4 regions of the Arthrobacter phoenicis genome follow, and region 3 is predicted to be linked to each of the others. Evidence: riboswitches for the same ligand, from Rfam matches in the RefSeq annotation. Region 3 holds a riboswitch; each other region holds the start of a gene.
The links. Region 3 has a riboswitch for S-adenosylmethionine ahead of ABC337_RS02385 (bifunctional o-acetylhomoserine/o-acetylserine sulfhydrylase). Riboswitches for the same ligand answer to the same signal wherever they lie in the genome.

Region 1: linked by a shared signal. The riboswitch ahead of ABC337_RS14035 (aminotransferase class V-fold PLP-dependent enzyme) and the one ahead of ABC337_RS02385 (bifunctional o-acetylhomoserine/o-acetylserine sulfhydrylase) in region 3 are both predicted to bind S-adenosylmethionine.
Region 2: linked by a shared signal. The riboswitch ahead of ABC337_RS09130 (DUF1737 domain-containing protein) and the one ahead of ABC337_RS02385 (bifunctional o-acetylhomoserine/o-acetylserine sulfhydrylase) in region 3 are both predicted to bind S-adenosylmethionine.
Region 4: linked by a shared signal. The riboswitch ahead of ABC337_RS06015 (methionine ABC transporter ATP-binding protein) and the one ahead of ABC337_RS02385 (bifunctional o-acetylhomoserine/o-acetylserine sulfhydrylase) in region 3 are both predicted to bind S-adenosylmethionine.

The regions. Positions count from the first base shown of each region.
Region 1 covers NZ_JBDFMK010000001.1:2,985,087-2,992,659, forward strand. The annotation lists gene ABC337_RS14010 (hypothetical protein) at 1-106, opposite strand, end outside; gene ABC337_RS14015 (MFS transporter) at 239-1,654, shown strand; gene ABC337_RS14020 (metal-dependent transcriptional regulator) at 1,728-2,435, opposite strand; gene ABC337_RS14025 (Nramp family divalent metal transporter) at 2,446-3,741, opposite strand; gene ABC337_RS14030 (class I SAM-dependent methyltransferase) at 3,820-4,578, opposite strand; gene ABC337_RS14035 (aminotransferase class V-fold PLP-dependent enzyme) at 4,634-6,049, opposite strand; SAM riboswitch class IV at 6,084-6,197, opposite strand; gene hisN (histidinol-phosphatase) at 6,296-7,108, opposite strand; gene rsgA (ribosome small subunit-dependent GTPase A) at 7,199-7,573, opposite strand, start outside.
Region 2 covers NZ_JBDFMK010000001.1:1,958,117-1,965,689, forward strand. The annotation lists gene ABC337_RS09115 (glutamate--cysteine ligase 2) at 1-953, shown strand, start outside; gene ABC337_RS09120 (O-succinylhomoserine sulfhydrylase) at 979-2,190, opposite strand; gene ABC337_RS09125 (rhodanese-like domain-containing protein) at 2,187-2,594, opposite strand; gene ABC337_RS09130 (DUF1737 domain-containing protein) at 2,591-2,806, opposite strand; SAM riboswitch class IV at 2,922-3,034, opposite strand; gene ABC337_RS09135 (PIG-L deacetylase family protein) at 3,501-4,406, shown strand; gene ABC337_RS09140 (ATP-grasp domain-containing protein) at 4,403-5,347, shown strand; gene ABC337_RS09145 (glycosyltransferase family 2 protein) at 5,334-6,629, shown strand; gene ABC337_RS09150 (ACT domain-containing protein) at 6,626-7,573, shown strand, end outside.
Region 3 covers NZ_JBDFMK010000001.1:513,994-521,566, reverse strand. The annotation lists gene tdh (L-threonine 3-dehydrogenase) at 1-111, shown strand, start outside; gene ABC337_RS02415 (glycine C-acetyltransferase) at 169-1,383, shown strand; gene ABC337_RS02410 (NAD(P)/FAD-dependent oxidoreductase) at 1,441-2,556, shown strand; gene hutI (imidazolonepropionase) at 2,568-3,779, shown strand; gene ABC337_RS02400 (histidine phosphatase family protein) at 3,786-4,442, opposite strand; gene ABC337_RS02395 (CPBP family intramembrane glutamic endopeptidase) at 4,523-5,293, shown strand; gene ABC337_RS02390 (VOC family protein) at 5,430-6,068, opposite strand; SAM riboswitch class IV at 6,261-6,377, shown strand; gene ABC337_RS02385 (bifunctional o-acetylhomoserine/o-acetylserine sulfhydrylase) at 6,463-7,573, shown strand, end outside.
Region 4 covers NZ_JBDFMK010000001.1:1,307,944-1,315,516, forward strand. The annotation lists gene ABC337_RS05995 (acyl-CoA dehydrogenase family protein) at 1-83, opposite strand, end outside; gene ABC337_RS06000 (MetQ/NlpA family ABC transporter substrate-binding protein) at 108-980, opposite strand; gene ABC337_RS06005 (NtaA/DmoA family FMN-dependent monooxygenase) at 1,008-2,444, opposite strand; gene ABC337_RS06010 (methionine ABC transporter permease) at 2,481-3,146, opposite strand; gene ABC337_RS06015 (methionine ABC transporter ATP-binding protein) at 3,139-3,951, opposite strand; SAM riboswitch class I at 4,091-4,180, opposite strand; gene ABC337_RS06020 (CoA-binding protein) at 4,256-4,681, opposite strand; gene ABC337_RS06025 (ABC transporter ATP-binding protein) at 5,021-5,854, shown strand; gene ABC337_RS06030 (aliphatic sulfonate ABC transporter substrate-binding protein) at 6,030-7,082, shown strand; gene ABC337_RS06035 (ABC transporter permease) at 7,082-7,573, shown strand, end outside.

The sequences.
Region 1 (7,573 bases), 2.5 Mb from region 3:
GCAGTTCGGCGAGTTCGGCGTCGGAAAGCCGGGCGGGGATGCCGTGGCGGCTGGCCATTTCCAGCGGAATATCGAGGACCTGGGCTGCTTCGCGGCGGGTAATCATCCGTCAATTTTACGCGACGGCGGGAGAAGGGGCGCCGCCGGTCCATTGCCGAAGTCGGTGCAGGACTCCTGCGGGCTCCCGGCGGGGCGCCCGGTGCTAGGCTCAGGGCACCGGATCAGGAAGGCACGAACCATGCCCGGCACCCCCGCCGCACCCATGACAAGCCTGCAGAAGCGCGTGCTCTACGTGGCGATCGTGGCCTCCTTCATCGCTTTCCTCGACGGCTCCGTGGTGAACCTGGCCCTGCCGGCCATCAGCCGGGAACTCGGCGGCGGCCTGGTGGTCCAGCAATGGGTGGTGGACGCCTACCTGCTGACCCTCGGCGCGCTGATCCTCGTGGCAGGATCCCTCTCCGACCAGTTCGGCCGCGTCCGGGTGCTGGAGTGGGGGCTGGCCGGGTTCACCGCCACGTCCATCCTGTGCGGGGTGGCGTGGAACGGCGAGTCGCTGATCATCTTCCGGGGACTCCAGGGTGTGGCCGGTGCGCTGCTGGTGCCCAGCTCCCTGGCGCTGATCGTTACCGTGTTCAGCGGACCGGCCCAGTCCGCCGCGATCGGTAAGTGGTCCGCGTGGACCTCCGGTGCGATCGTCGCCGCCCCGCTGTTGGGCGGGATCTCCGTGGACGTCTTCACCTGGCGGGTGATCTTCTTCCTGAACATCGTTCCCGCCGCCGCCGTGTGGCCGGCGCTGCGCCGGCTGCGCGCCCAGGACCTGGAGCGGCCTCCCGGCAGCAGCATTGACGTCGCCGGCACGGTCCTCGCCGTCGTCGGCCTCGGCGGGATCGTCTATGCGTTTATCGAGCGCGGCAGCCAGGGCTGGGGGTCGCCGCAGGTGTGGGTGCCGCTGGCCGTGGGCATCGCCGGACTCGCAGCATTCCTGGTGCACGAGGGCCGGACCCGCGCGCCGATGATGCCGCTGCGGCTCTACACGGTGCGGAACTTCGGCTGGGGCAACGCCGCCACCCTGGTCATCTACGGGGCGCTGAACCTTGGCTTCTTCGTCCTGGGCCTCTACCTCCAGCAGGTGGCCGGGCTCGGTGCCACCGCCGCCGGCTTGGCCCTGTTGCCCTCCACGCTGATCCTGTTGCTGCTCTCCTCCCGGATGGGGGCGCTCTCCGGACGTTTTGGCCCCCGCTGGTTCATGACCGCCGGGCCGCTGCTCTGCGCGGCCGGGTTCCTGCTCATGCTCGGCATCGGCCTGCCCCTGGACTATGCGTGGCAGGTCCTTCCCGGCGTCGTGGTCTTCGGGATCGGGCTCGCCGTGACGGTGGCGCCGCTGACCTCGGCCATCCTCGGCGCGGTTCCGCCGGAGGAGGCCGGGATCGGCTCGGCCGTGAACAACGCCGTCGCCCGCATCGCCGGGCTGGTGACTATAGCTTTTGCCGGACTGATCACGGGGCCGGTGATCACCACCGCGGGGTTGCACGCGACGTCGCTGGTCACCGCCGCGCTCTTCGTCGCCGGTGCCTTGGCCTCCGCCGTCGGGATTCGTAATCCGCCCCAGGCCGCCGAGGCGTCCGCCGGGCATGCAGCAGACGGGACTACTTGAGGCGGCGCTGCGCCACACGGCGGGCCGGGCGACGGCGGGGGAGTACCCGGGGCCAGCGGAGACTAGCGGCGGGTCAGCTGCCGGGTTCTTCCTTGTCGGCTGACTCCGGATGCACCCACAGGGCGTCCGCGACCCCGTCGGCAAGGTCGAGCTCCCGGGATCCGTCCGGTCCGGCAATCCGTACCATCAGGGGTCCGCCGAACGGCTTCCGGCCCAGCACCGCGACGGCGGCGTCCAGCTCGATCCGTTCGGTCGCGAGGTAGCGCAGCAGGTCCGGGTTCTCGTCGCTGATCCGCGTGATGCGGCCGCCCTGGCCGTCGGCCAATTCGCTCATCCGCACCGCCGGGGGCATCAGGACCGAGCCGTCCGCCGCGGGGATGGGATCGCCGTGCGGGTCGCGGACCGGGTGGCCGAGCTTGGCCGCCATCCGGTCGATGAAGGTGTCCGAGACCGCGTGCTCCAGGGTCTCCGCCTCGTCGTGGACCTCGTCCCAGCGGTAGCCGAGCTCCTGGACCAGGAACGTCTCGATCAGGCGGTGCCGCCGGACCATGGACAGGGCCAGCCGCTGACCGTCCGCGGTGAGGGTGACGGCGCCGTAGGGCTTGTGATCCACCAGGCCCTGCTCCTTGAGCTTGCGGACCATCTCCGAGACCGAGGAGTTCGCGACGCCGAGGCGCTGGGCCAGCTGCGTGGAGGTGATCGGCTTGTCCTGCCACTCCGTGAAGGTGTAGATGACCTTGACGTAGTCCTCGATCGAGGAAGAAGGCGGGCTGGTTTTCACAGCCCCTAGCCTACCGTCCGGCCGCACCGGTGAACGTGAACCACAGCAGCGCCAGGTTCAGGGCCACCACCAGCAGCACGCTGACCACGGATGCGATCCGCAGCGGCAGCCGGTCGACGAAGCCGCCCATCAGCGGGGTACTGCTGGTCAGCACCACCAGCGGGACCAGCACGAAGGGGATGCCGAAGCTCAGCACCACCTGGCTGAGCACCAGCGCCCAGGTCGGGTCGAAGCCCACGGCCAACAGCACGACGGCGGGCACCAGGGTCACGAGCCGGCGCACCATCAGGGGAATCCTGATCTTCAGGAGCCCCTCCATGATGGTTCCGCCGGCGTAGCAGCCCACGGAGGTGGAGGCCAGGCCGGAGGCGAGCAGTCCGACCGCGAAAACCACACCCACCACCGGTCCCAGGCTGGCGCTGATGGCGGCGTGCGCGCCCTCGATGCTGTCCGTGCCCTCCACCCCGCCGAGGGTCGACGCGGCCAGCAGCAGCATGCCGATGTTGACGATCCCGGCCACGGCCAGCGCCGCGATGACATCCCAGCGGGTGGCGCGCACCAGCCGGTCCAGCGCGTGCTGCGGAACGTGCCGGTGGCGGTCCGGGCGGTGCCGGTCCCGGGAGAGCGCGGAGTGGACGTAAATGGCATGCGGCATGACGGTGGCGCCCAGCATGCTGGCGGCCAGCAGTACTGTGTCCGGGCCGCGGAACCCGGGGACCAGGCCGGAGAGGACCCCGGACGGATCCGGCGGGCTGATGAACAGCCCGGCCAGGAAGCCCACTGTGATGATGCCGAGCAGGCCCATGATCACCAGTTCGAAGGGCCGCTGCCGGTTCCGGCTTTGCATGGCCAGCAGTGCCATGGAGATGCCGCCGACGACGACGGCGCCCAAGGGGAGGGGGAGGCCAAAGAGCAGGTAGAGGGCGACGGCGCCGCCGACCACTTCGGCCAGGTCAGTGGCGGCCGCGACGACTTCGGCCTGGACCCAGAAGGCGCGCCGCCAGCCGGGACGCAGGCGTTCCCCGAGCAGTTCCGGCAGGCTGCGGCCCGTGACGATGCCGAGCTTGGCGGACTGGTACTGCACCAGGACGGCGACGACGTTGGCCACCACCAGCACCCAGACCAGCAGGTAGCCGAACTGGGCGCCCGCGGTGAGGTTGGCCGCCACATTGCCGGGATCCACGTAGGCGATCGCGGCGACGAAGGCGGGCCCCAGCAACCCCAGCAGGGCGCGGCGGTGCCCCTTCCTGCCGCGGACCGGGCTGTGGCCGCCGGCGGCGGGATCCTGTCCGGTGAGGTGCAACATTGCAGGCTCCTGCGGCTGGTGGGTCCAATGATTTCCGTAAGCCTGAACAAAAATGTTAGGCATACCGAAATCATAGGCTCAGACCTTCACCGCGCGCCAGCTTTGGGTGAGGTAGGGGAGGGCCAGCGTCTCGCCGGGACCGTGACCGAGGTGCTCGTACAGGTACCACTGGAGGTTGGCCAGCACCTTGGCCCGGGTGGCCTCCCCGGCCCGCAGGAAGTAGCTGCGGGACTTGGCCAGCTCCAGGATCTCCTCCGGCGTCACCGGGTCCTCCCACCGGGTCAGGTGGCTCTCCAGCCCGGTGAACTCGGGCCCGACCGGTGGGCGGAACGAGGGTTTGTGGACGTCCCCAGCGTGCATGATCCGGGAGAGCCGGTGCACCCACGGTACGGAGGTGTCCAGCTGGTTCCAGATCAGCCCGAGCACCCCGTGCGGCCGCAGGATGCGGGCGGTCTCGGTGCTGGCCTGCAGCGGCTCGCACCAGTGCCAGGCCTGCGCCACCGTCACCAGGTCGAACGCCGACGCCGGGAGCCCGGTGTGTTCGGCGGTCCCCACCGTGGCCGGGACGCCCGGGAGGACTGCGCGCAACTGGTCCAGCATGTCCGCCGACGGGTCGACGGCGGCCGTGGCCAGGCCGCGGGCCACGAGGAGGGCGGTAAACTTTCCGGTGCCCGCCCCGACGTCGGCCGCGTCCCGGGCTCCGGCGGGGATGAGCCAGTCGGCGGAGTCGGCGGGATAGCCGGGCCGCACCCGGTCATAGTGTTCCCCGCCGTCCTGGAAGCTCGCTCCGAGCTCCTTCCGCCGGGTCTGATGCAGTTTGGGGCCGCCGCCTGCCACGTGAACTCTCCTTCGGCAGCTCGGGAAGATACCCGTCGAATCTACCGCAAACCGGCTATTCGGGGCCGTCGAGGGTGCAGGGGGCAGCCCCGGCGGTGCCGGGGGTGTTGGGCGCCCAGTGCGGGTAGCTGCGGGTGTCGTTCGCCGGTACCCAGCGCCCGGCATCCACCACGTAGTCCCAGCCCAGGCCGTCGCGCCGCAGCGTCCGCAGCGCGGCCAGCAGCCGCTCGGCGTCCTCGAGCCGGGAGCCCAGGCCGAAGCTGGCCCGCAGCGACCCGGCGGGCAGGCCCAACCGCCTGAGCAGCGGATGCGCGCAGAACCGGCCGTCCCGCACGCCGATCCCGTGCTCGGCGGACAGGTACGCGGCGACGAGTCCGGCGTCGTACCCCGCGACCGAGAAGTTTACGACGCCGATGGTGCCGCAGCCCTCCCCGCGGTCGGTCTCCTCGAAGATGTGGTGCACGCTCACGCCGTCGATCTCCCGCAGGCCGTCGGCAAGGAAGGACCGGATGGCATCCTCGTGGCCGTGCCAGGATGCCTCGTCCAGGGCGGCGACCGCCTGGGTGGCGCGGGCCAGGGCGGCCGCGCCGAGGACGTTGGGGGAGCCGCCCTCGTGCCGGGCCGGTCCGGTGGTCCAGCTGACGGCGTCCAGCCGGGCGTCGCGGACGGCGCCGCCGCCGGCCAGGTGCGGCGTTCCGGCATCGAGCCAGTCCGGCCGCCCCACCAGGACGCCCGCGCCGAACGGTGCGTAGAGCTTGTGCCCCGAGAAGGCAACATAGTCGATGCCGTCGGCCGCGACGTCGATCCGGCGGTGCGGGGCCAGCTGCGCGGCGTCGACGACGATCCGGGCCCCGTGCTCGTGCGCCAGCGCCGCCAGCTCCCGGACGGGCAGGATCTCGCCGGTGACATTCGACGCGCCCGTGACCGCGAGCAGGCTGATGCCGCCCGCGGCCAGCTCCGCCCGGAGCCGCGCCAGCGTCCCGGCCAGGGTGGGCGCGGCGACGACGCTGCGGTGCGGAACGCCCTGCCACGGCAGCAGGTTCGCGTGGTGCTCGATGTCCAGGTACAGGACCTCGCCCAGGTGCCGGCCGCCGGCGGTGGGCAGGCACCCGGCCAGGAGGTTCAGAGAATCGGTGGTGTTCCGGGTGAAGATGACCGCGTCGTCGGGCCGGCCGCCGACGAAGTCCCGCACGATGGTCCGCGCGTTCTCGTACACCGAGGTGCTCAGCTGGGAGGCGTAGCCGGCACCGCGGTGGACGCTGGCGTAGTAGGGCAGGATCTCGTTGAGGTAGGCAGAGACCACGGACAGGGCGGGGGCCGAGGCGCCGTAGTCCAGATTGGCGTAGCGGACGTGGCCGCCCTGGATCAGCGGCGCTTGGATCTCGGCGCCGGTCACGGCGGCCAGCGGGGTGCGGGCAGCGGATGCAGCCGTGGGGATGGATGCTGGGGATGAAAAAATGGCAGTCGACATGGGACCTCGCTCGAAAAGGACCCCGCGTGCAGGGGATCCGCGCTTGCCGGGTCCGCTCCGGACCGGCCAGGTCGTCACCCGGGGCACCCCGCCGCGAAAGGAGGGTTGCCGGCCAGCAAACCGGGGTTTAGCGCTGGCACTCGTGACCTGTTTCGAGCCTAGGACAGAAGTGCCGCGCCCCGGAAAGGGGCGCGGCAATGTGAAGCGCTGTGTTACGCGGAACGGGCCCCCAGAAAAGGCGCAGCTCTAGAGCAGGTCGTCCAGGTTCGGGTTGAGCCGCTTGAGGACCTCGGAGTGCAGGATCGAGTTCGTGGCCAGGGCGTTGCCGCCGAACGGGCCGTCCTCGCCCTCGAGGGAGGTGAACCGGCCGCCGGCCTCGGTGACGATCGGGACCAGTGCGGCCATGTCGTAGAGGTTCAGCTCCGGCTCGCAGGCGATGTCGACGGCGCCCTCGGCCACCAGGCAGTAGGACCAGAAGTCGCCGTAGGCGCGGGTGCGCCAGACCTCCTCGGTCAGGCCCAGGAATTCGTCCAGGTTGCCGCGCTGCTTCCAGCCGCCGAGGCTGGAGTAGGAGAGGGAGGCATCCGAGAGGTCCGAGACGTTGGAGACCCGCAGCCGGGTGGCGGCGGCCAGCGAGCGGCCCGTGTAGGCGCCGGCGCCCTTGGCGGCCCACCAGCGCTTGCCGAGGGCGGGGGCGCTGACGACGCCGACCACCGGTTCGCCCTCGTCCACCAAAGCGATGAGGGTGGCCCAGACCGGGACGCCGCGCACGAAGTTCTTGGTGCCGTCGATCGGGTCGATGATCCAGCGGCGGGAGCCGTGGCCCGAGCTGCCGAACTCCTCGCCCAGGACGGCGTCGCGGGGGCGGGAGCGGGAGAGCTGGCCGCGGATGGCTTCCTCGGCGGCCTTGTCGGCGTCGGTGACCGGCGTCAGGTCCGGCTTCGTCTCGATTTTGAGGTCAAGGGCCTTGAAGCGGCTCATGGTCTGGGAATCGACCGAGTCCGCCAGGACGTGGGCAAGGCGCAGGTCATCGTTGTAGCTCGACGCGGGTTGGCTCATGCTTCCAAACTACCGTCTAAACGCGCCCCGGCCGGGGAGGCCACGTCCCGGACGGCCTGATCAACCGCGGGGCGAAGGAGTGACGTACGGTCAGGAGACGGTGCCCAGTTCCTTGGTTTCCTGGGCTTCCTGCCGCGGGTCAGTGCCCAGCAGCCGGCGCAGCGAGGCCAGCCGGGCCGGGCCGGAGGGTCCCGCGTGGCCCGCCTGCACCCACGCGTCCACGCCGCAGTTGACGGCGGTGGCGTCGTGCTTGCAGCCGCGTTCGCAGTCCTCGGTGCCGGGGGCCAGGTCGGGGAAGGACCGCAGGATGCGGTCCGGGTCCACGTGGGCCAGCCCGAAGGACCTGATGCCGGGGGTGTCGATGATCCAGCTGCCGGCCGGGGCGTCCGTGACCTTTAGCGCCAGGGCGGAGGAGGAGGTGTGGCGGCCGCGGCCCGTGACGGCGTTGACGCCGCCGGTGGCGCG
Region 2 (7,573 bases), 1.4 Mb from region 3:
TGCTGCGGCAGATTCGCCGGGCCCGCCGGACCGCCGACGAGGCCGCCCGGGTCCACGGCGCCCGGGTGGCGGCGCTGGCTACCTCGCCGCTGGCCGCCCCCACCCACACCACCCCCAAACTGCGCTACGCCACGATGCAGCGGCGGTTCGGCCTCACCGTCCAGGAACAGCTCACCTGCGGGCTGCACGTCCACGCCGCCATCGACTCGCCCGAGGAGGGGGTGGCGGTGCTGGACCGGATCCGGGACAAGCTGGCGGTGCTGATCGCCCTGAGCGCCAACTCCCCGTACTGGAACGGGATGGAAACCGGGTTCGAGAGCTACCGCACCCAGGCCTGGAATCGCTGGCCCGCTGCCGGTCCGGCGATGGTCTTCGGCAGCCACGCGGCCTACCGCAGGGTGGTGTCGCGGCTGCTGGAAAGCGGCGTGCTTTTCGACGAGGGGATGGTGTACTTCGACGCGCGGCTGGCCCGGAACCATCCCACCGTGGAGATCCGGGTGGCGGACGTGTGCCTGCGCGCGGAGGACGCGGCGCTGCTGGCGGTGCTGGTGCGGGCGCTGGTGGAGACCGCCTCGCGCGAGTGGTACGACGGCGTGGACCCGGCGCCGGTGCCAACAGTGCTCCTTCGGATGGCGGCCTGGCAGGCGAGCAACTGCGGGCTGTCCTCCGAGCTGCTGGACTTCGGCACCTTCCGGCCCCGCCCCGCGGCCGACGTGGTGAACGCCCTGGTGGACTACCTCGCCCCCGTCCTGGCGGACCAGGGCGAGCTCGGCCTGGCGCGCGCCGGGGTGGCCAGAATCCTGGCGGAGGGCACCGGGGCGGAGCTGCAGCGCCGCGCCGGCCTCGGCGCCGTCGTCGGCCAGGCGGTGCGGACCACGGTCGGCAGGGACTCGCCCGACGCCGGCACCGCTACCGGGCCGCTGCCGGCGCTGGCACCCGTCCGCCGGTTCTAGGCCGCGCGTTCCACGCCTCTGAGGATTACTGGATTCGCGCCAGGGCCTGGCCCAGGTCCCGGATCAGGTCCTCCGGGTCCTCCAGTCCCACGGAGAGCCGCACCACGCCGTCGCTCAACCCGATAGCCGCCCGCCCCTCCGGGCCCATGGCCCGGTGCGTGGTGGTGGCCGGGTGCGTGATCAGCGACTTCGAGTCGCCCAGGTTGTTGGAGATGTCGACGATCCGCAGCCCGTCAAGCAGCTCGAAGGCGGCGTCCTTGGCGGACCTGCCGGCCGGGGGAGCCAGTTCGAAGGTCAGCACCGTCCCGCCGGACTTCATCTGCCTGGCGGCCAGCTCGTGCTGCGGGTGGGAGGCCAGGAGCGGGTACTTCACCCAGGTCACTGCCTGCTGCTCCTCGAGCCACTCGGCCAGCCGCAGCGCCGAGGCGGAGGCGTGGTTGACCCGCAGCGACATGGTTTCCAGGCCCTTGGTCAGCACCCAGGCGTTGAAGGCGGACAGCGCCGGTCCGGTGTGGCGCATCAGCTGCCGGACCGGGCCCTCGATGAACTCCTTGCTGCCCAGGATCGCGCCGCCCAGCACCCGGCCCTGGCCGTCGATGTGCTTCGTGCCGGAGTAGACCACCACGTCCGCGCCGAAGTCCGTGCAACGCTGCAGCAGCGGGGTGGCGAAGACGTTGTCCACCACCACGGTGGCGCCGGCGGCGTGCGCCAGCCCGCTCACGGCGGCGATGTCCACGATCTCCTGCATCGGGTTCGACGGCGACTCGAAGAAGACCGCCGTCGTGGGTTCAGCCAGCGCTTCACGCCACTGGTCCATGTCCGGGCCGTCGACGAAGACGGTCTCCACGCCCCAGCGCGGCAGGATCTCGTTGAGGATCACGAAGCAGGATCCGAACAGGGACCGGGCAGCGACCACCCGGTCCCCGGCCCCGAGCAGCGCGCCGAGGGCGGTGAACACCGCGGACATGCCCGATGCCGTCGCGAAACACGCCTCGGTGCCCTCGAGCAGGCGGAGCCGCTCCTGGAAAGTGGCCACCGAAGGGTTGCCGTAGCGGGAGTAAACGAACCGCTCGTCCTCGCCGGTAAAGGCCCGCTCCGCGGCGACGGCGGATTCGTAGACGAAGCCGGAATTGAGGAAGATCGGCTCTGTGGTTTCTTGGAAGCCGGTCCGGTCCAGGCCGCCACGGACGGCCTGGGTGTCCGGGCTCCAGTCCGCGGCCTCGGGATTGAAACTCATGCGGTGCGGGTCCCGTCGGTCGGCAGGCCCACGTTCTTCCAGCCGTTGACGCGGCGGACGCCGGACTCATCCGGCTGGCCCTCGAACCCGTCCAGCACGTTGTAGACGGCGAATCCTGCCGCCGACGCAGCCCCTGCCGCCGCGACGGAGCGGGCCCCGGACCGGCAGAGGAAGAGCAGTTCGGCGTCGGCCGGAACGCGCTGCCGGAGCTCGTCGAGGAAGGCCTCGTTCGGCACGCCGCCGGCCCGGGTCCACTCGATGAAGACCGGCTCAGCGGCCGCACCGCCGGTCACCGGGACGCCGATCTGCGCCCACTCGGCGCGGGTGCGGACGTCCACCAGCACCGCGCCGGACTGCACCCGTTCCCAGGCCGCCTGCGGAGTCAGGTCCCCGGCGTAGCTCATGCTCCTGCCCGCCCGTCGAACTCCAGGACGTCGACGGCGCGGGCCACCGCGGCGTCCGCCTCCGCGACGGCGGCCGGCAGCACCAGGGCCTGCGCCACGATCACCGAGGTGCCATTGAAGGTTGCGGCCGGGCTGCCGTGCAGCACATACCCGTCGGCAAGGGCGGCCGAGATCCGCTCGCAGAAGCTGCGGTCGTCAGGGCCGGTCAGCAGCCGGTAGGCTAGCCGCTCCGCGGGGGCGGCAGCCTGTGCGGGAGGGGTGGCCGGGGTGCCGGTTCCGGGAGTGGGGACTGGGGGCGGGGTCGCGTCGGACACGACAAACTCCTTACGTTCACGCTTGCAGCTCGAATGGTCGATTGCCGAGTAGTCACCTGAGGCACCCCGCCGCAAAAGGAGGGTTGCCGACCGGCCAGTCAGGGCTTGGCACCGGTTCTCATTACTCTGCAAAAAACCTAGCACCCCGGGGCCCGCACCCGCGCGTCGACCCCGTCATGTTCGGTCACGGGAGGCTGTCCTCCGCAGCCCAACCGAGTATCGCGCCCGTCCTGATCGAGTACAAAAAGTCGATCTCGTCCGCGGTGGCCGAATGCTTTTCGGGTATTGCCTACTCGGGTTTTCCGATAGGGGCGTCACGTTTACTGAAGTGGCAGTCCAAGGTCTCAGCTGGGTCTCCACATACCGCATACGCCTTTTCAGCACCCGCTGCGCGGCCGCTTCCGGCCGTTTGCGCAGCGCCGCTGGCGCATGGGTTTTGACGTCTCCGCCGGGATACCGCGGACCGGTTCTTTGACAAGCAATCCTTCCCTCCAGAACCCGGCAGCCTCTGCCGGGCGGGTTGCAGATCCATCATTTTGTCCGGCACAGCACTGGTGGCGGCCGGCACCTCGAAGAAGAACTGGAAAGATTCATGGTCTCGATTTACGTCTTGATAATCGTCTTGCTGATTGCGCTGCTGGTCGCAGCGGCAGTGGGGAAATCCTGGTTCCACCGCCGCCTGCGCCGTCCCGAACTTCTGCGCCGGATTTCCCTCGCCACCGGCGTAGTGCTCCTGCTGGCCAACGTCGCCGCCTTTGCCCTGGACGCCTCCGAGTTCTGGCAGACCGCGGACCTGACCGCCACCCTGGGCGGACTCACCGCCCTCGCCATCGCGCTGACCGCCCTGCGCACCGGCGGAAGCCCGGCCCGTCAGCCCCGCCGGGTGCTGGCCATCGGCGCCCACCCGGATGACCTGGAGCTGGCCTGCGGCGGAACGCTCGCCAAGTTCGTCGACTCCGGCCACGAGGTGCAGGGGCTGGTGATGAGCGACGGCAAGCGCGGCGGCAACGCCCTGGAGCGTTCGCTGGACGCCCAGCGCGGCGCCACCTTCATGGGCCTGACCGGCATGATCCACCACAACTTCACGGACACCGAGCTGCACCGCCACAGCCAGGAAATGGTGGGCGCCATCGAGCACGCGATCGTGCGCTTCAACCCGGACATCATCCTCACCCACTCCAACCACGACCAGCACCAGGACCACCAGGCGGTGCACCAGGCCACCCTGCGGGCCGCCCGGCAGCATCACTCCATTCTTTGCTACGAGAGCCCCTCCGCCACCCGGGAATTCAACCCCAGCGTCTTCGTGGACATTGACGACTACGTCGACGCCAAGGTCCAGGCGGTGAAGATGCACAGCGACCAGCTCGCCAAGCCCTACATGACGCCCGAACGGGTCCGCGGCATCGCCTCCTTCCGCGGCGGCCAAGCCCGCCGCCGGGTCGCCGAAGCCTATGAACCCGTCCGCCTGCTGAGCACCGAAATGGAGAAGCTGTGAAGCCCCGCGTGCTGGTCACCGGCGTCGGCGGCCCCGCCGGCCGGGCCCTTGCCGCGCAACTGACCGAACGCGGCATCCCGGTCCTCGGCACGGACATCCGCGACCTGGCTGAGGTCTCCGGGGTCCCGGTGGTCCGGGTGCCCGAGGCCAAGGATCCCGAGCTGGTGTCCGCACTGCGCCGGCTGGTCTCCTCCGAAGGCATCAACCTCGTGATCCCCACGGTCAGCGAGGAACTGCCCCGCCTGGCCGCCTTCCGGGCCGGCTTTGGCCCGGACGTCCGCGTCATCATCGGCCCGCCCGGCGCCGTCGCGCTCGCCGACGACAAGCTCTACACCGCCTGGCAGCTGCACTCCGCCGGCGTCCCGGTTCCCGCCTTCGGGGTCCCCCGGGACTTCAGCTGCGCGGAGGAGGCCATCGAGTTCCTGGGCGGACCCGTCGTCATCAAGCCCCGGGTGTCCCGCGGCGGCCGCGGCGTGACAGTGGTCCGGAGCGGTTCCGACGTCGACTGGGCCGGACTTCCCGGCGGCCTGATCGTCCAGGAATTCATTCCCGGCACCGAGTACGGGCCCATGGTCTTCGGAACCCCGGCGCACAACACCACCCCGCCGTTCGCCGTCGTCGTGGAGAAAACCGCGCTCGCGCAGGGCGAGGTCGGCAACGCCCTCAGCACCCGCCGGGTGGAGGCCGGGGAGGCGAACGACGTCGGCAACCTGGCAATGAACGCCGTCCGTGCCCTGTCCCTCACCGGGCCGGTGGACCTCGACGTCCGGCGCCGGGCCGACGGCACCCCGGTGGTGCTGGAAATCAATGCCCGGTTCGGGGCGAACAGCCAGCGCGCGCCGGAACTGCTCGACGCCGTCCTCGCCTCGTTCTCGCTCCCGGCCTTCAACCCGGCGTCGTTCCTGCAGACGAGGGGAGCGTTCGCCCATGCCCTGGTATGAGAATCTCCTCGCCGGACTGATGCCCGGCGCCCAGCTGCTGCTGGTGGCGCTCGGCATTCCGGTGCTGGTCTTCGGCCTGCTCAAGCTGCTGGTGCTGCCGCTGGCCCTCTGGTTCCAGGTACAGGTGACCCGCCGGCGCCGCAGCGGCCAGGGGACCCTGCTGAACGAATGGCCCACCGTCTCGATCATCGTCCCGGCCTATAACGAGGCCACCGTGATCGAGAACTGCGTCCGGTCCATCCAGCTCACCACCTACGACCGCTACGACGTGGTCCTGGTGGACGACGGTTCCACGGACAACACGCTGGAACTGATGCACGAGCTGGCCGCCGGGGACCCGAGGATCACGGTCCTGACCCAGGAGAACGCCGGCAAGGGCGCCGCACTGAACCGCGGCCTGAACTATTCGACCGGCGAGGTCCTGATGTTCGTCGACGCCGACGGCATCTTCTCCCGCAGCACGGTCAAGCGGATGCTCCAGGGCTTCACGGACCGCCGCGTGGGCGCCGTCTGCGGCGACGACCGGCCGGTCAACCTCAACCGCGTCCAAACCCGGATGCTCGCGTTCATCAGCCACGTGGGCACCGGCCTGGTCCGGCGGGCACTGACGGTGATCGGCTGCCTGCCGATCGTCTCCGGCAACATCGGTGCGTTCCCGCGCTCGGTCCTGGCCGACGTCGGACCGTTCCGCGAGGACACCGTGGGGGAGGACCTGGAGCTGACCTGGCGGGTGCACCGGGCCGGGTACAACGTGGTGTTCGCGCCGAAGGCCCTGGTCTACGCAGAGTCGCCGTCCACGGTGCACGCCCTCTGGCGGCAGCGGGTCCGGTGGGCCCGGGGGCTGCTGCAGACCATGCGGGTGCACAAGGACATGATCGGGAACCTGCGGCGCGGCCGGTTCGGCGCGTACCTGCTGTTCAACACCGTGACCATGGTGGCACTCCCCGTCCTGCAGCTGGCCCTGCTGGCGGACCTGCTGCTCCTGGTGGCCGGCGGCCGGAGCCCGCTGGGCGCCGACGCGTGGGCGGTGCTGGGCTGGCTGGGGCTGGTGGTCACGGCGGTCCTGACCCTGTTCGGTCTCTCCCTCAACCGGGCGTGGCCGGACCTGCGGCACGCCTGGACCCTGCCGCTGGTCCCCTTCTACTCCGTGTTCACCGGCCTCACCATGGCGGCGGCGCTGCTGCAGGAGACCCGCGGCAAGCAGGCGCACTGGAACAAGCTGAAGCGCACCGGAGTGGTCAGCGTCCCGACGGCGGCGGCCATCACCGAGGTCAGGGTGTGAGGCTGCTGGCCGCAACGCTGGCCATGGCAATGCTTGCCCTGACGGGCTGCTCGGCGCCGGCGCCTCCCCGGGCGGAGGCACCGGCGCCGGAGCGCACCGTCGGCGTCGGCTACGAAACCGTGGTCGAGGACCCCGGCGGCCTCCCGGCCCTGGCCAGGCGGCTCGACGAGGTCAACGCCAACAGCGTCACTATCAGCGTGGGCCGCCTGGACTGGACGGCGTTCCGGTGGGACAAACACCCCGAGCTTGAAGCCGCAGGCGGCCGCGACCACGTGGCGGAGGCCATCAAGGCCCTCGGCACCGCGGGCAACGGCAGCAAACGCCGGGTCACGCTCACCATCGACCTGCTGATCCCGGGCTGGATCGCCAAGAACCAGGGCCTGGCCGGCATCAACCTCGACGGCACCCGGTCCAAGGACTTCGCCAGCGTCACCGCCCTGACCACCGGACCCGTGGGCCAGCGGCTGGTGGAGTTCGTCGACGAGGTGACCCTCCGCTACCACCCCGACGCCGTGGCGCTGACCGAGCTGATGTTCGACGACAACACCTACGGCGGGGACGACCGCGACTCCTACCTGCGCGCCACCGGCGCGAAGGACTGGCCGCGGAAGGCCGACGGCGGGATCAACACCGGGGACGCCAGCATCGGCGCCTGGCGGTCCGGGGCCCTCGCCTCCGTGGTGGCCAAGGCCGCCGCCGCCGCGCACGCCAACGGCGCCAGCCTGGACATGGACGTCCGGGCGCCGTGGCAGGACCCGGCGGGGGACCGGCCGGAAAGCGGGCATGACTATGCCCTGCTGGCCAAGGCGGCGGACCGGCTGGTGCTGTGGAACTACTTTGCGCTCAACGGCAAGGGCCCGGACTACTCGCGGCAACTGGCCGCGGCCATGGCGGCGAGGCCCGGACGGTTCGTCATCTCCACCGGGATGTGGGCACGCTCCGGG
Region 3 (7,573 bases):
ATCTCCGCCGTCGTCACCGACACCCTGCCCGCCGCCGACTGGGAAAAGGGCTTCGAGATTGCCCGCGCCGGCGTCGGCGGCAAGGTCGTCCTCGACTGGACCGCCTTCTAGGCCGCGGCCCTTTCCGGTACCGTACAACCACCCACCCAGCCCAGGAGCGCACCGACCATGTATTCAGCCATCAAGGACCAGTTGCAGCACGAACTCGATGAGATCCGCAGCGCCGGCCTGTTCAAGACCGAACGGCACATCGACTCGCCGCAGGCCAACCGCATCACGGCCGGCCAGCTCGGCCAGCCCGGCACGGACGTGCTGAACTTCTGCGCCAACAACTACCTGGGCCTGGCCGACCACGCGGAGATCATCGCCGCCGCCAAGGACGCCATGGACTCCCGCGGCTTCGGCATGGCCAGCGTCCGCTTCATCTGCGGCACCCAGGACCTGCACCTGGCCCTGGAGGAGCGGGTCTCGGCGTTCCTCGGCACAGAGGACACCATCCTCTTCTCCTCCTGCTTCGACGCCAACGGCGGAGTCTTCGAGTCCCTGTTCGGCCCCGAGGACGCAGTCATCTCCGACGCCCTGAACCACGCCTCCATCATCGACGGGATCCGGCTCTGCAAGGCCCGCCGCTTCCGCTACGCCAACCGGGACATGGCCGACCTCGAGGCCCGCCTGATCGAGGCGGACAACCAGGAAAACCCGGCCCGCCGCAAGATCATCGTCACCGACGGCGTCTTCTCGATGGACGGCTACCTCGCCCCGCTCGAGGCGATCTGCGACCTGGCCGACAAGTACGACGCCATGGTCATGGTGGACGACTCGCATGCCGTCGGCTTCATGGGCTCCACCGGCGCCGGCACCCCGGAACACGCGGGCGTCTCGGACCGGGTGGACATCTACACCGGCACCTTCGGCAAGGCCCTGGGCGGCGCCTCCGGCGGCTACGTCTCCGGCCGCCGGGAGGTCGTCGCCATGCTCCGGCAGAAGGCCCGCCCGTACCTGTTCTCCAACTCCCTGGCCCCCGCGATCGTCGCCGCCACCCTGAAGGCTCTGGACCTGGTGGAGAACTCCGCGGAGCTGCGCGGGAAGCTCTTCGCCAACGCCGGGCTGTTCCGCCGCCGGATGGCCGAGGAGGGCTTCGAGCTGCTCGACGGCGAACACGCGATCGTCCCGGTCATGTTCGGCGACGCCGTGATGGCCGCCAAGGTGGCCGACGCCATGCTCGGCCACGGCGTCTTCGTCACCGCCTTCAGCTACCCCGTGGTCCCCAAGGGCGCCGCCCGGATCCGCGTCCAGCTCTCCGCCGCGCACAGCACCGACGACGTCGAACGCTGCGTCCAGGCATTCGTGGCCAGCCGCGCGGAGGCCGCCGCCGCCGCGTAGCAACCCGGTCCGCAAGACCTGCTGACGGATGTCCCTGCGGGTGCGAGGATGGGGGACATGTCAGCTCAATACGATGTTGTGATTGCCGGCGGCGGCATCGCCGGACTGTCCCTGGCCTCGGCGCTGGCCGGCAAGTGCAGCGTGGCGCTGGTCGAGGCCGAGCAGACGCTGGGGTACCACACCTCGGCGCGCTCGGCCCGGCAGCTCATCCCCAGCTACGGCCCGCCCGTGGTCAGGGACCTGACGCTGCGCACCCTGGAACTGATCGGCACGCACGAGGGCACCCGCCCGGAACCCGTCCTCTCGCCCCGGCGGTTCATGCTGATCGGCGACGAGGACGCGGTCCGCGAGCAGGCCAGCGGCTTCATGCACCTGATCGGCCACGACGAGGCGCTCAAGCTCTGCCCGGCGCTGAAACCGGAGAGCTTCACCGCCGCCGGGCTGGACTCCGGCTCCTTCGCCTGCAACGCCTCCCTGCTGCTGGAGGACCACCGGGAGCGGGCCGTCGCCGGCGGCGTGGACATCATCACCGGCGCCCGCATCCACTCCGCGCAGCGCACCGGCTCCGGCTGGGAACTGGGCGCCGGGCAGGAGGCGCTCTCCACCGCCGTCGTGGTCAACGCCGCGGGCGCCTGGGCGGACGAGCTGGCCGTCCTCGCCGGCGTCGAGAAGCTGGGCCTGCAGCCCTACCGCCGCACCGCGGCGATCGTCGACGTCGAGAATCCGCTCCCGCCCGGCTGCCCGATGGTGGCCGCCACGGACAGCTTCTACTTCCGCCCGGAAGGCCGGCATCAGGTGTTGATCTCGCCCTCGGAGAAGGTCCCGAGCGGTCCCGAGGACGCCCGGCCGTACCCGGGAGACGTGGAGGCCCTGATCGCCCGCCTGAATGAGGTGACCACCCTCGGCATCAACGCCGTCAGCCGGGCCTGGACCGGGCTGCGCACCGAGGCCTCCGACGGCATCCCGGTGGTGGGGTTCGACGCCGAGGCGCCGGGCTTCTTCTGGCTCGCCGGCCAGGGTGGCTACGGCTTCCAGACCTCTTCCGGGATCGCCGAACTGGCCGCCGAATTGATCCTCGCCGGGCAGGCGGCGGGGGCGCCGTTCCCGGCCGATAGTCCGGCATCCCGGACAGCGGCGGCGTTGGCGGCGACGCGGATGTCCATCCGGGCCTGAAGAATGGACCCATGAGCACCCTGATCACCAATATCGGCGAACTGATGACGCAGGACCTTGAGTACCGGGTCCTGCACGATGCCGCCGTGGTTATCGAGGGCGAACGCATCGCCTGGCTGGGCCCCGCCGCGGACGCCCCGGCCGCGGACGACGCCGTCGACGCCGCGGGGCGCGCGTTGCTGCCCGGCTGGGTGGACTCGCACACGCACCTGGTCTTCGCCGGGGATAGGACGGCGGAGTTCGAGGCGCGGATGGCGGGGGAGGAGTACAGCGCCGGCGGCATCGCCGTGACCATGGGCGCGACCCGGGCCACCGGCGACTTCGACCTCACCCGCCTGGCGCTGGGCCGGGTGGCGGAGGCCGTCTCGCAGGGCACCACGTACCTGGAGACCAAGACCGGCTACGGCCTGGACGTGGACAACGAGGCCCGCAGCGCCCGCATCGCCTCCACGGTCGCCGACGAGGTCACCTACCTCGGCGCCCACCTGGTCCCTGCCGGCATGGACGCCGAGGAGTACACGGACCTGGTCTGCGGGCCGATGCTCGCCGCCGTCCGGCCCTACGTGCGCTGGGCCGACGTCTTCTGCGAACGCGGCGCCTTCACCGAGGAGCAGTCCCGCCGCGTGCTGGCGGCCTGCCGGGAGGCGGGCCTGGGCCTGCGGGTGCACGGCAACCAGCTTGGCGAGGGCCCGGGCGTGCGGCTGGCGGTGGAGTTCGGGGCCGCCAGCGTGGACCACGTGAACTACCTGTCCCGGGAGGACGTGCGCGACCTCGCGGACAGCTGGTCCGGCTGGGAAGCCGCGGCCGGCGCGGGGGAGCGCGGCACGGTGGCCACCTGCCTGCCCGCCTGCGACCTCTCCACCCGGCAGCCGCTGGCTCCCGGCCGCGAACTGCTCGACGCCGGCGTGCAGCTGGCCCTGGCCTCCAACGCCAACCCCGGCACCTCCTACACCAGCTCCATGGCCTTCTGCGTCACCACCGCGGTGCTGCAGATGCGGCTCAGCGTGCACGAAGCGGTGCGCGCCGCGACCTACGGAGGGGCGCTGGCGCTGGGCCGGGAGTCGGGCAACGACGTCGACGGCGAACGCGCGGTGGGGTCGATCGCCGTCGGCCACCGGGCGGACCTGCACCTGCTCAACGCCCCCTCGGCCACCCACCTGGCCTACCGGCCGGGCATGCCGCTGACCCACGCCGTCTGGCGCGCCGGGGTCCGCGCCCGCTAGCGCGTCCTAGAACACCATGGGCGGGGCGTGCAGCACCGTCTCGTCCACGCGCCGCTCCACCCACTGGCTGAACGGCTTGTCGAGTTCATATTTGCCGTCCCCGGTGCGGTGCAGGGTGCGCAGCTCGGCGTTGTCCGGGTTGTTTAGCGACTCGAAGTACTCCACGGACCAGTGGAACCAGCGCATGCAGAACAGCCGCATGGTCAGCCCGTGCGTGACGAACAGGGCGTTGGGCGCGTAGTCCGGCTTGGACCAGTGCCGGTACAGGGTCTCCATGAACGAGGAGATCCGGTCGTAGACATCGGACCCGGACTCGCCCTCGCGGAACCGGTAGAAGAAGTGCCCGTAGGCGTTCCGGAGCTCCTTCTGGTCCTCGATGTCCCCGGCGATCTGGAAGTTCGCCCAGTCCTGCTCCCGCAGCCGGGGCTCCTCGATCACCCGCTCGGTCAGGGTGCCCAGGCCCAGCGCCTCGAGCGTCTGGTAGGCCCGCAGGTACGGGGAAACGTAGACGCAGACCTGCTGCCCGTCCAGCTGGCGGCGGAGTTCGGCGCCGGCGGCCCGGGCCTGCTCGACGCCCAGTTCGGTCAGCGGGATGCGGTAATCGGGCACCCGGTTGTAGATGGAGGTATCGGCATTGGCGGCGGACTGGCCGTGCCGGATCATCAGGATTTTCCCGGGCGCGCTCACAGCCCCAGCATAGGCGCGTCCGGCCAACTCCCGGCAACGGCAGGCAAGATAGGACCATGCTGGTTACCTCCCCCCGCCGCGTGCGGTTCGAAGTATGGATTGTGCTGGGACTCTCGCTGGGGCAGTCGGCGGTGTACTCGGTGGTGCAGCTGCTGGACAAGCTCTCGCAGGCGCCGCTGGCCGAGGGGACCTCCACGCTGAACCGCTCCCAGAGCAGCCGCGAGTACTTCGACCTGACCTACCAGCTGCTGGACATCATCTTCGCGCTCGTCCCCGTGCTGCTGGTGCTCTACTTCCTCACCGGTCCCCGCGAGCCGGGGACCCCCGGCGGCGGCTCGGCATTCCGGAAGCTCGGGTTCGATTTCGCCCGCCCCGGAAAGGACCTGCTGCAGGGTGTGGGCCTGTTCCTGCTGATCGGCATCCCGTCGCTGGGCCTCTACGCCGCCGGCCGGGCCCTGGGCATCACGACGGCGATCATCCCGAGCGCGCTGGGCACCTACTGGTGGACCGTGCCCGTTCTGATCCTCTCCGCCATCCGGCATGGGATCGTCGAGGAGGTGATCGTGGTGGGGTACCTGCTGGACCGGTTCGGCAAACTCGGCTGGCGGCTGCCGGCGGCGATCGCCGCGAGCTCCATCCTGCGCGGCAGCTACCACCTGTACCAGGGGTTCGGGCCGTTCATCGGCAACGCCATCATGGGCGTCATCTTCGCCCTGGTCTACACCCGGACCCGGCGGGTGATGCCGCTGGTGATCGCGCATGCGCTGCTGGACATCGTCGCGTTCGTGGGCTTCAGCCTGTTCGGCAAGGCGGTCGGCCTGGGCTGAGGTGTCCTGGGGTCTCCTGCGGTGCCGTCACCTGCCTTGACGAGTCGGGGATCGGCTTAAAGAGTTTCGGCCCCCGGCGGCGGGTGGCGTCATTGACACCCGCGGCCGGCGGCCGAAGTTGTGGCGGGCCGGAGCCCTAGATGGTGACGGCGCCGGAGGCGGTCTCGAAGGTGACCGAGAGGATGCCCGGCGTGCCGTGCGGGGCCTGCCAGTTCACGGCCACGTCCTCCAGCGGCTTCTCCACCGGTTCGCCCAGCCATTCGGTGACCCGCTGCGCGGAGCCGGCGATGGTCAGCTCGGACATCTTCACCGAGCTCTCGTAGGCGTTGGACGGGTGCAGTGCCGGGTCGCCCTCCCACTTGAGCATGTACGGCACCTGCGGATCCGCGATGAGGCCCAGGATGCCGATCTGCTTCCAGACCAGTTCGCGGCCATCGGGGAACTTGCGGTTGCCGTTGACCGCGGCGCGGCCCAGGCGTTCCTCGAAGGGTGCCAGGTCGTCGACCTCGACGCACCAGCCCATCCAGCCGCCGCCGGCGGCGGAGCGGGCGCGGACCGCCTGGCCGAACGGTGCCTTATCCGACGCCGGGTGGTCCAGGACCTCCACGACCTCCAGGTACTTGTGCCCGGCGAGCGGGATGATCATGTTGCGGGTGCCGAAACGGGGGTGCACGCCGCCCTTGACGGCCTCGACCCCGAGGGCCGTGGCGATACGGTCGGTGGTGGCCGCGAGGCCATCCTTTTCACAGGCGTAAGAGACGTGATCCATGCGCATGCCCTCATCTTGGCACTTTGTGATGGACCTCTCAGCTTAGGCTGTCCTAACCTCGCCGGGACCGTCCGGCGGACCCCCTTGCCGCCCGGCGCGGCCGCGGAAATCCGCCGGACAAGCCGTCCCGGGGATCGGTTTCTTCATCTTTGTCACAAAGCTATCCGGGCCGGTTTCCGGCTTCCTACACTGGGAGCAGGTCATGAGTGCCAGCGACAAGCCCCGGCTCGCTGGCCGGCAACCCTCCTTGCGCGGTGGGGTGCCCCGGGTGAAGACCTGGCCCTCCGGCGCCCGCCGGCGGGGCAAGCGCGGCGCCAGGGCCGTGCCGATTGTCCGGGACCTGCCAGCAGTGCTGGACCCGGGAGCCGGTGCCGTCCTGAGCCCAGTCACAGGAGACGCCATGTCCAACGCCTGGTCCTTTGAAACCCGCCAGATCCACGCCGGCCAGCAGCCGGACGCCGCCACCGGCGCCCGCTCGCTGCCGATCTACCAGACGACGTCGTTCGTCTTCCCGAGCGCCGAGAGCGCCGCGAACCGGTTCGCCCTGGCCGAGCTCGCCCCCATCTACACCCGGATCGGCAACCCCACCCAGGACGCCGTCGAACAGCGCATCGCCAGCCTGGAGGGCGGCCTCGGCGCGCTGCTGCTCAGCTCCGGGCAGGCGGCGGAAACCTTCGCCATCCTCAACATCGCCGAGGCCGGGGACCACGTGGTGGCCAGCCCCAGCCTCTACGGCGGCACCTACAACCTGCTGGCCCACACGCTGAAGAAGTTCGGCATCTCCGTGACCTTCGTGGCGGACCCGGACAACCTGGACCAGTGGCGCGAGGCGGTGCAGCCGAACACCAAGCTGTTCTTCGGCGAGGTGGTCTCCAACCCGCGCCAGGACGTCCTGGACCTCGAGGGCATCTCGGATGTGGCCCACCAGGCAGGGGTGCCGCTGATCGTGGACAACACCCTCGCCACCCCGTACCTGATCCGGCCGCTGGAATGGGGCGCGGACATCGTGGTGCACTCGGCCACCAAGTACCTGGGCGGCCACGGCTCGGCGATCGCCGGCGTGATCGTGGACTCCGGGAAGTTCGACTTCGGCGCGGACCCGGAGCGGTACCCCGGCTTCAACACCCCGGACCCGAGCTACAACGGGCTGGTCTACGCCCGGGACCTGGGCGCGGACGGCGCACTGGGGGCCAACCTCTCCTACATCCTCAAGGCACGGGTGCAGCTGCTGCGCGACCTCGGCTCCGCCGTCGCGCCCTTCAACGCCTTCCTGATCGCCCAGGGCATCGAGACGCTGAGCCTGCGGGTGGAGCGGCACGTCGCCAACGCCACCCGGGTGGCCGAATGGCTTGAGGGCCGGGACGACGTCGAATCGGTCGCCTACGCGGGACTGCCCTCGAGCCCCTGGTACGAGCGCGGCAGGAAGTACGGTCCGCGCGGCACGGGCGCCGTCGTCTCCTTCGTCATCGCCGGGGGAGTGGAGGCCGGCAAGCGCTTCGTCGACGCCCTGG
Region 4 (7,573 bases), 790 kb from region 3:
GGGCGGAACCGCCCGGCCAGGGCCTGGTAGCCGTGCTCCTTGGTGGCGCCCGCCGTCGTCGTTGTTTCTGTTGAGGTGCTCATGGCGTCTCCTGTTCCCCGGGCCGGCTAGAGTTTCGCCGCGTCGGCGGCCGGGTCCTGGTCCCACGGCGTGGGCAGGATTCCGTTCTGGTAGCCGGCGAACCAGGCCTTGACCTCGGGCGACTGGTAGGCCTCCTTCAGCGCGGCCGCCTTCTCGGTGCCGGCGAACTCGGGCCGCCCGGCAACGACGATCCGGAAGGGGACCTGGTTGGCGTCGGGCTCGAAGGCCAGCGCGTCGGCCCGGGTGTGCTTGGCGTCGGCCGCCATCCGGGCGATCAGGAAGCCGGCGTCGACGTCCGGGAGGGTCTTGGCCAGGGACTGCTGGTCCACCTCCACAAACTGCAGCTTCTTCGGGTTGGCGGTGATGTTCTTCTGCGAGGTGTGGATGACGGTGGCGTCGGAGAGCTCCAGCAGCCCGGCGTCGCGGAGCATGAACAGGGCGCGGCCGTTGTTGGCCGGGTCCACGGGGATGCCGATCTTGGCCCCGTCGGGGAGCTCGCTGAGGGACTTATACTTGTCCGACCAGATCCCGCCGGGCGCGCTGTAGACGTAGAACAGGCCGACGTTGGAGAGGCCCTTGTCCTGGTTGAACTGCTTCAGGTAGGCATTGTGCTGGAAGAAGTTGGCGTCGAATTCACCGTTCGCCACCGCCAGGTTGGGCTGGATGATGTCCGTGACGTAGGTGGGCTCCAGCGTCCAGCCCTTGGCCTCGAGGAGCTTCTTGGCGATCTTCGTTGGCTCCTGGTACGGCGCGGACTCGGTGACGATGATCTTGATGGTCTTCCCGCCCGAGGCGGCGTTGGCGCCGCCGGGGTTGACCAGGCCGCAGCCGGTGAGGGCCGTGGCAGACGCGGCGCCGGCTCCGGCGAGGGCGAACTTGAGGAAATTTCTGCGGTGCATGGCGAGTGTCCTTTGTCGAGAGGGGGATTAGACGCCGACGGCGGCGGGAGTGTTTTCGGCGGCCGCGGAGAACGCGGTGAAGGCACCGCGGAATGCGGCGGCGGGGTGCCGGCCGTTGAGTCGGGGGCCGTCACCGAAGAGCTTTTCGCGCAGGGTTCCCGGCGCATAGTCGGTCTGGGCAAGGCCGCGGTCCCGCAGTTCGGGCAGCACCCCGGTGATGAAGTCGGTGTAGGACCCCGGGATGGTCTGGTTGATGATGTTGATCCCGTCGATGCCGGCGTCCTGCCATTCTTCGAGCCGGTCAGCGATCTGTTCGGGCGTGCCCACCACCCGGTTGGCCCGGCTGCGGTACAGCGCGATGTCGCGGAGCGTCGGGTTGCCACCGCGGGTGGAGGCCCGGATGGCCTCCAGGTGTCCCTGGCTGCCCTCGGTCTGGATGTCACCCAAGGGGGTGTCCAGCGGCAAGCCGCCCAGGTCGACGCCGAATCCGCCGCCGACGTGGGCCAGCAGGGCCTCGATGTCCAGGCTGTCCTCCAGCTCGGCCGCCTTCCGGGCCGCCTCGGCCTCGGTGCCGCCCACCACGAAGTGCATGCCCTGGAGGAACTTCACGTCCTCGGCACGACGGCCGGCAGCCACCGCCTGCCCGCGAACGGCGGCCGTGTAGGCGGCCGCGATCGCGGTGCTGGGCGCCAGGGTGAAGGTCGCCTCCGCGTTGGCGGCGCAGAACTGCTGGCCGCGGCCGGAGCTGCCGGCCTGGAAGAGCACCGGGGTGCGCTGCGGCGACGGCGCCACGAGGTGCGGCCCGTCGATGGAGTAGCGGGGCCCGCTGTGGTAGATCTTGCTGACCTTTTCGGGGTCCGCGTGGAGGCCGCCCTCCTTGTCCCGGACCAGGGCGTCGTCCGCCCAGGAGCCCTCCCACAGCTTGTAGGCCGCCTCGACGTATTCGTCCGCCCAGTCGTAGCGCTCGTCATGTTTGGTCAGCTCGGTGGCGTTGAAGTTCCGGTGCGAGTTTTCCAGCACGCTGGTGACGATGTTCCAGCCCACCCGGCCGTTGCTGATGTGGTCCAGGGTGGACATCTGCCGGGCGAACTGGAAGGGGTGGCTCTGGATCACGGAGGAGGTGGCGGCCAGGCCGATCTCCCGGGTGGCGGCGGCCAGGGCCGAGAGCAGGATCAGCGGGTCGTTGGAGGGAACCTGCAGGCCCTTCCTCAGGTGGGAGGCCCAGCCGCCGTCGTAGTCGCCGTAGAGGCCCACGACGTCGGCGAAGAAGATCGCGTCGAATTTCGCGTCCTCCAGCTGCCGGGCCAGGTCGGTCCAGAGCTGCAGTTCGTTGAAGCGGTGCTGCTGGGCCTCGGGGCGGCGCCATTGGCCGCCCATGATGTGGCTGGTGGTGTTCATGACGAACGCGCTGAGGAGCAGGCGGGGGCGGGGTCCGTCGAAGCGGGGGCTGGCTGGTGAAGTCATGGTTCTGCTTTCCGAAGTGGGGTGCCGGGGCCGCGGTCAGAGGCGCTTGTCGAGGCGGCGGGCCAGGCGGGAGCCGCCGAACTGGACGAGGGTGACCAGCAGGATCATCAGGATGATCGCGGTGATCATCAGCGGGGTTTCGTAGCGGTAGTAGCCGTAGCGGATGGCGAAGTCGCCGATCCCGCCGCCACCCACCAAGCCCGCCATCGCCGAGTAGGAGATGAAGCTGACGGTCATGATGGTGATGGAGCTGACCAGTCCCGGCCGGGCCTCCACCAGCAGCACGTCCCGGACGATCTGTGACCGGCTGGCTCCCATCGAACGGGCGGCCTCCACCACCCCGCTGCCGAGCTGGCTGAGGTTCTGCTCCACGAAGCGGGCGAAGTACGGGATGGCGTTGATGGTCAGCGGGACGATCACCGCGGCCGTGCCGATGGTGGTGCCCACGATGAAGCGGGTCACCGGGATGATGGCGATCAGCAGGATCAGGAACGGGAAGGATCGGACCAGGTTGACCAGGCCGTCCAGGACCCGGTGGAGCCGGGGCCGGTGCCGCAGTCCGCCGGGGCCGATCGTGTAGAGCCAGACGCCCAGCGGCGTGCCGATCAGGACGGCCAGCGGGATCGCGACCAGCAGCATGGCCAGGGTCTGGCCCATGGCGGCGCCGATTTCGGGCAGGACCGAGAAGATGCGCTCAAGCATGGATCAGGCCTTTCGGGGCGGGGCCGGCCGGTGCGGCTGCCCGGTGGGGCCGGTTCAGCTCGATGGCGTCGGAGACCAGGTACCGCCCGATCGAGGTGGCGGGGTGGAAGCCGGGGCGTTCGAGCTCGGCCAGGTCGAATTGCTCGACGATCCGGCCGTCCTCCATGACCGCGACGTTGTCCGCGATGGCCTTGATGACGTTCATTTCGTGCGTGACCACCACGATCGTGATGCCAAATTTGGCGTTGACGTCCGCGAGGTACTGCAGCACGGAGGCAGTGGTCCGGGGATCCACGGCCGACGTCGGTTCGTCGCAGAGCAGGACCTTCGGCTCCGTGGCCAGCGCCCGGGCGATGGCCACCCGCTGCTTCTGGCCGCCGGAGAGCTTCGCGGGATAGCTGGCGGCCTTGTCCGCGAGGTCCACGATGGCCAGCGCATCCGCCGCCCGGCGCCGGCGTTCGGTCCGCCCCACCCCGGCGAACTTCAGTGAGAGCTCCACGTTCTCCTGCGCGGTGAGGTTATTGAGCAGGTTGAAGTGCTGGAAGATCATGCCGATTCCGTGCCGGCTGCTGCGCAGGTCCGGCTCGCTCAGGGCGGTCAGGTCCACGCCGTCGACCAGGACCCGGCCCGAGGTGGGGCGTTCGAGCAGGTTGATGTTACGCAGCAGCGTGGATTTGCCGGCGCCGGAGAACCCGATGATGCCCTGGATCCGGCCGCGCTCCACGGTGAGGGTGACGTCGTCGACGGCGGTGAACCGGCCGTCCTTCGATGGGAACGAGGTGCTGACGTTCTGGATCTCGATCACAGCGGACCGCCCGCGATCCGGGCCGGCGCTGCCGTCGTTGTGGTGTTCATGATTCCTCCGGGGCTCGCCCGAGGAAAGCCTCATCCCCCGGCGCCGGGGCAGCACAAAGCGCGGCCTCTCGGGTCCGTGGAACAGTGGTTCTCCATCGGTCCTGGCGGTAGCACCGTCCTCATCGAGGGGGTTGCTGCGGCGTCACGGAGCCAGGTCTCTCAGCCGCTCGGGATGGTTACCCCACGAATCTGGCACACGCCCGGCCGAGGTGAAAGCGGCGCGTCACACGCCGTAAAGCTCCCATCAGTTCCGGTTAGAGGCCCAGGAGCGGCGCTTCCCTGGCCGGGCAGGCGTTCATGACGACGTCCAGCCCGGCGGCCTTGGCGCGTTCGGCCGCGGCCTCGTCGATGACGCCCAGCTGCAGCCAGACGGCGCCGGCGCCGGCGGCAATCGCCTGGTCCACCACGTCGCCGACGCGGCCGGAGTTCACGAAGCAATCCACGACGTCGATGGGCCGTTTCTCCGCCGGGATTTCCCCCAGCGAGCGGTAGCCGGCCTCCCCGTGGACGTCGTCGCCGGGCAGGTTGACCGGGATGATGTCCATGCCAAGGCGGTCGCGGATGAACAGCGACGTGTCGTAGGCAGCACGCCATTGGTTGGTGCTCAGGCCCACGATGGCCCACCGGCCCTTGGTGCGCAGGAGGCGTTCGACGACGGCGGGATCGTTCATGTGGCTCATGCGGCCAGCCTACGTCCGCCGGCAGCACCACCGCAGTAGGGAAATCCGCCCCGGGCGCTGTGCCGAATTTCTGATCGAACCAGGTGCCGCACGTCCGCAGGTTTCCGAATATTACGCGCCCATTTGGCAAAAATCCGCCGTTCGGTTTTAGTAGACAGTGACCATCCCGAGCGGCCGAGAGACCTGGATCGATGACGCCGCAGCAACCCTGGTCGACGGACCTCCACCCCGGAGCCCGCCGATAACGAGGACGCACGCCGAGGGAAAGGTCCGGACTGACTACCCGGGCCAAAGGCTGCTTCCGTAGGGTGCTACTGCCAGGACCGATGGAGTAACCCTATGACTGCTGTCCTGCACCCGCCCCAGCCCCGGGCCGACGCCCGGGCTGGCTCCGGCACCCCCGCCCTTCCGGTGTCCTTCCGCGGCCTGGGCCGCGCCTTCGGGACCGGCCCCGCCGCGCACACCGTCCTCCGGGATGTCAGCTTCGACGTCGTCCCCGGCGAGGTGCTGGCCATCCTGGGCGCCTCCGGCTGCGGCAAGTCCACCCTGCTCCGGGCCGCCGCCGGGCTCGACGCCGCCACCTCCGGCAGCGTCGCCATCGACGGCGAGCCGGTCCGCGGCGTCGACGACCGCTGCGCCTTCGCGTTCCAGGAGCCGCGGCTGCTGCCCTGGCACACGCTCCAGGCGAACATCGCCATCGGCCTGCCCGCCGGCGTCAGCGCCCGCGACGGCAAGGCCAAGGTGGCCCGCCTGCTGGAACTCGTGGGCCTGCAGGACTTCGCCAAGCACCGCCCCCGGGAGGTCTCCGGCGGCATGGCCCAGCGCGCGTCGCTGGCCCGGGCCCTGGCCCGGAACCCCGGCGTGCTGCTCCTCGACGAGCCCTTCGGCGCCCTCGACGCACTGACCCGGATCAAGATGCAGGACCTGCTCCTGGAGGTCCACCGCGCCGAACCCACCACGGTGCTGCTGGTGACGCACGACGTCGACGAGGCCCTGCAGCTGGCGGACCGCATCATCGTCCTCGGCCGGGAGGACACCGAATCGTCCCCGGCCGGCGCCACGATCGTGCGCACCCTCACCGTTCCCGGCGGACGGCCCCGGGACCGCGCCTCGGCCGACCTGGCCCGAATGCGCACCTCGCTCCTGGCCAGCCTCGGCGTCGACGGCCACTAACGGCCCCGCCCCGCCGCCCCGGTCACGGCCTGAACGGTCCGTCCGCTTCCAGCAGGCAGCGCCGCCGGTACCCCGGCACCGGACCGGCCGAGCCGTCCGCTCCCCGCGCCGGCGGCCACCTGCATCACTCTCCTGTCTCTTTCGCATCGCTCGCACCGCCCGTAAAGGAACTCCCATGGCTCCCACCCGCACCACGTCCCGCCGTTTCGTCCTCACCGCCGTCGCCGCCTCCGCGGCCCTGGCCCTCACCGGGTGCGTCGCCGGGGAAGGCTCCGGCAGCCAGCCCGCAGCCGCCGCGGCCGCCGGCGGCAACGGCGGCGGCACGCTGACCATCGACTTCGCCACCTACAACCCGCTGAGCCTGGTGATCAAGAAGAAGGGCTGGCTGGAGGCCGCCCTTAAGGACCAGGGCGTCACCGTCAAGTGGGTCCAGTCGGCCGGCTCCAACAAGGCCAACGAGGCACTCCGTTCCGGCGCGGTGGACGTCGGCTCCACCGCCGGTTCGGCCGCGCTCCTGGCCAAGGCCAACGGCTCCCCGATCAAGACCATCGACATCTTCTCCCAGCCCGAATGGGCCGCCCTGGTCACCAAGCCCGGCTCCGGCATCAGCACGGTGGCGGACCTGAAGGGCAAGTCGGTCGCGGCCACCAAGGGCACGGACCCGTACTTCTTCCTGCTGCAGGCGCTGTCCGAGGCCGGCCTCTCGCCCAAGGACGTCACCGTGCAGAACCTGCAGCACGCGGACGGCCGCACCGCCCTGGAGAACGGATCCGTGGACGCCTGGTCCGGGCTGGACCCGATCATGGCCGGCGCCGAGCAGAAGGGCGCCAAGCTCTTCTACCGGAACCTCTCGTTCAACACCTACGGCTTCCTCAACGCCACCGAGTCCTTCCTCAAGGACCGGCCGCAGCAGGCGCAGACCGTGGTGAACGCCTACGAGAAGGCCCGCGCCTGGGCGGCCGCGAACCCGGACGAGACCGCGCAGATCCTGGCCGAGGCCGCCGGCCTGGACCTGGCCGTGGCCAAGACCGTGGTGCTGCAGCGCAGCAACCTCAACGTCAACCCGGCGCCGGGCGAAGCCCAGCGCACGGTCCTCGCGAAGATCGGTCCCACCTTCGTGGAGACCGGGGACGTGGCGAGCCAGAAGCAGATCGACGACGCCGTCGGCTCGCTTCTCGATGACTCGCTGGTGAAGAAGGCGGACGCCTCCGCCATCAAGGACTCCTGATGGCCAGCCTCGGAGATTCCCCCTTCACCGGCACCACCGTTGCGGACGGGCGCGCTGCAGCCGCCCCCGCAGCTCCGGCAGACGCCGCCCGGCCGGCCTCCCCCGTCACGGGAGGACACGGCACCCCGGCGAACGGATGGTCCCCCGCCGGGTTCCTGGCCCGCGGCTGGGCGCGTCTGCTCCTTGGACTGCTGGTCCCCGCGGCGGTGCTGGCGGCCTGGCAGCTGTCCACCGCCGCGGGAGTCTTCAGCGTGGTCCAGCTCCCGCCGCCGGCCATGGTGCTCGACGCCGGCCTCGACCTGCTCCGCCGCGGGCAGCTGGGCCTGCACGTCGCCATCTCCACCCAGCGGGTGCTGATCGGCTTCGCCGCCGGCGCCGCCCTGGGCCTGCTCCTCGGCTCCCTGGTGGGGCTCTCCCGCGTGGCGGACGCCCTGCTGGGCCCCACCATCGGCGCGCTGCGGGCCGTCCCGTCCCTGGCCTGGGTGCCGCTG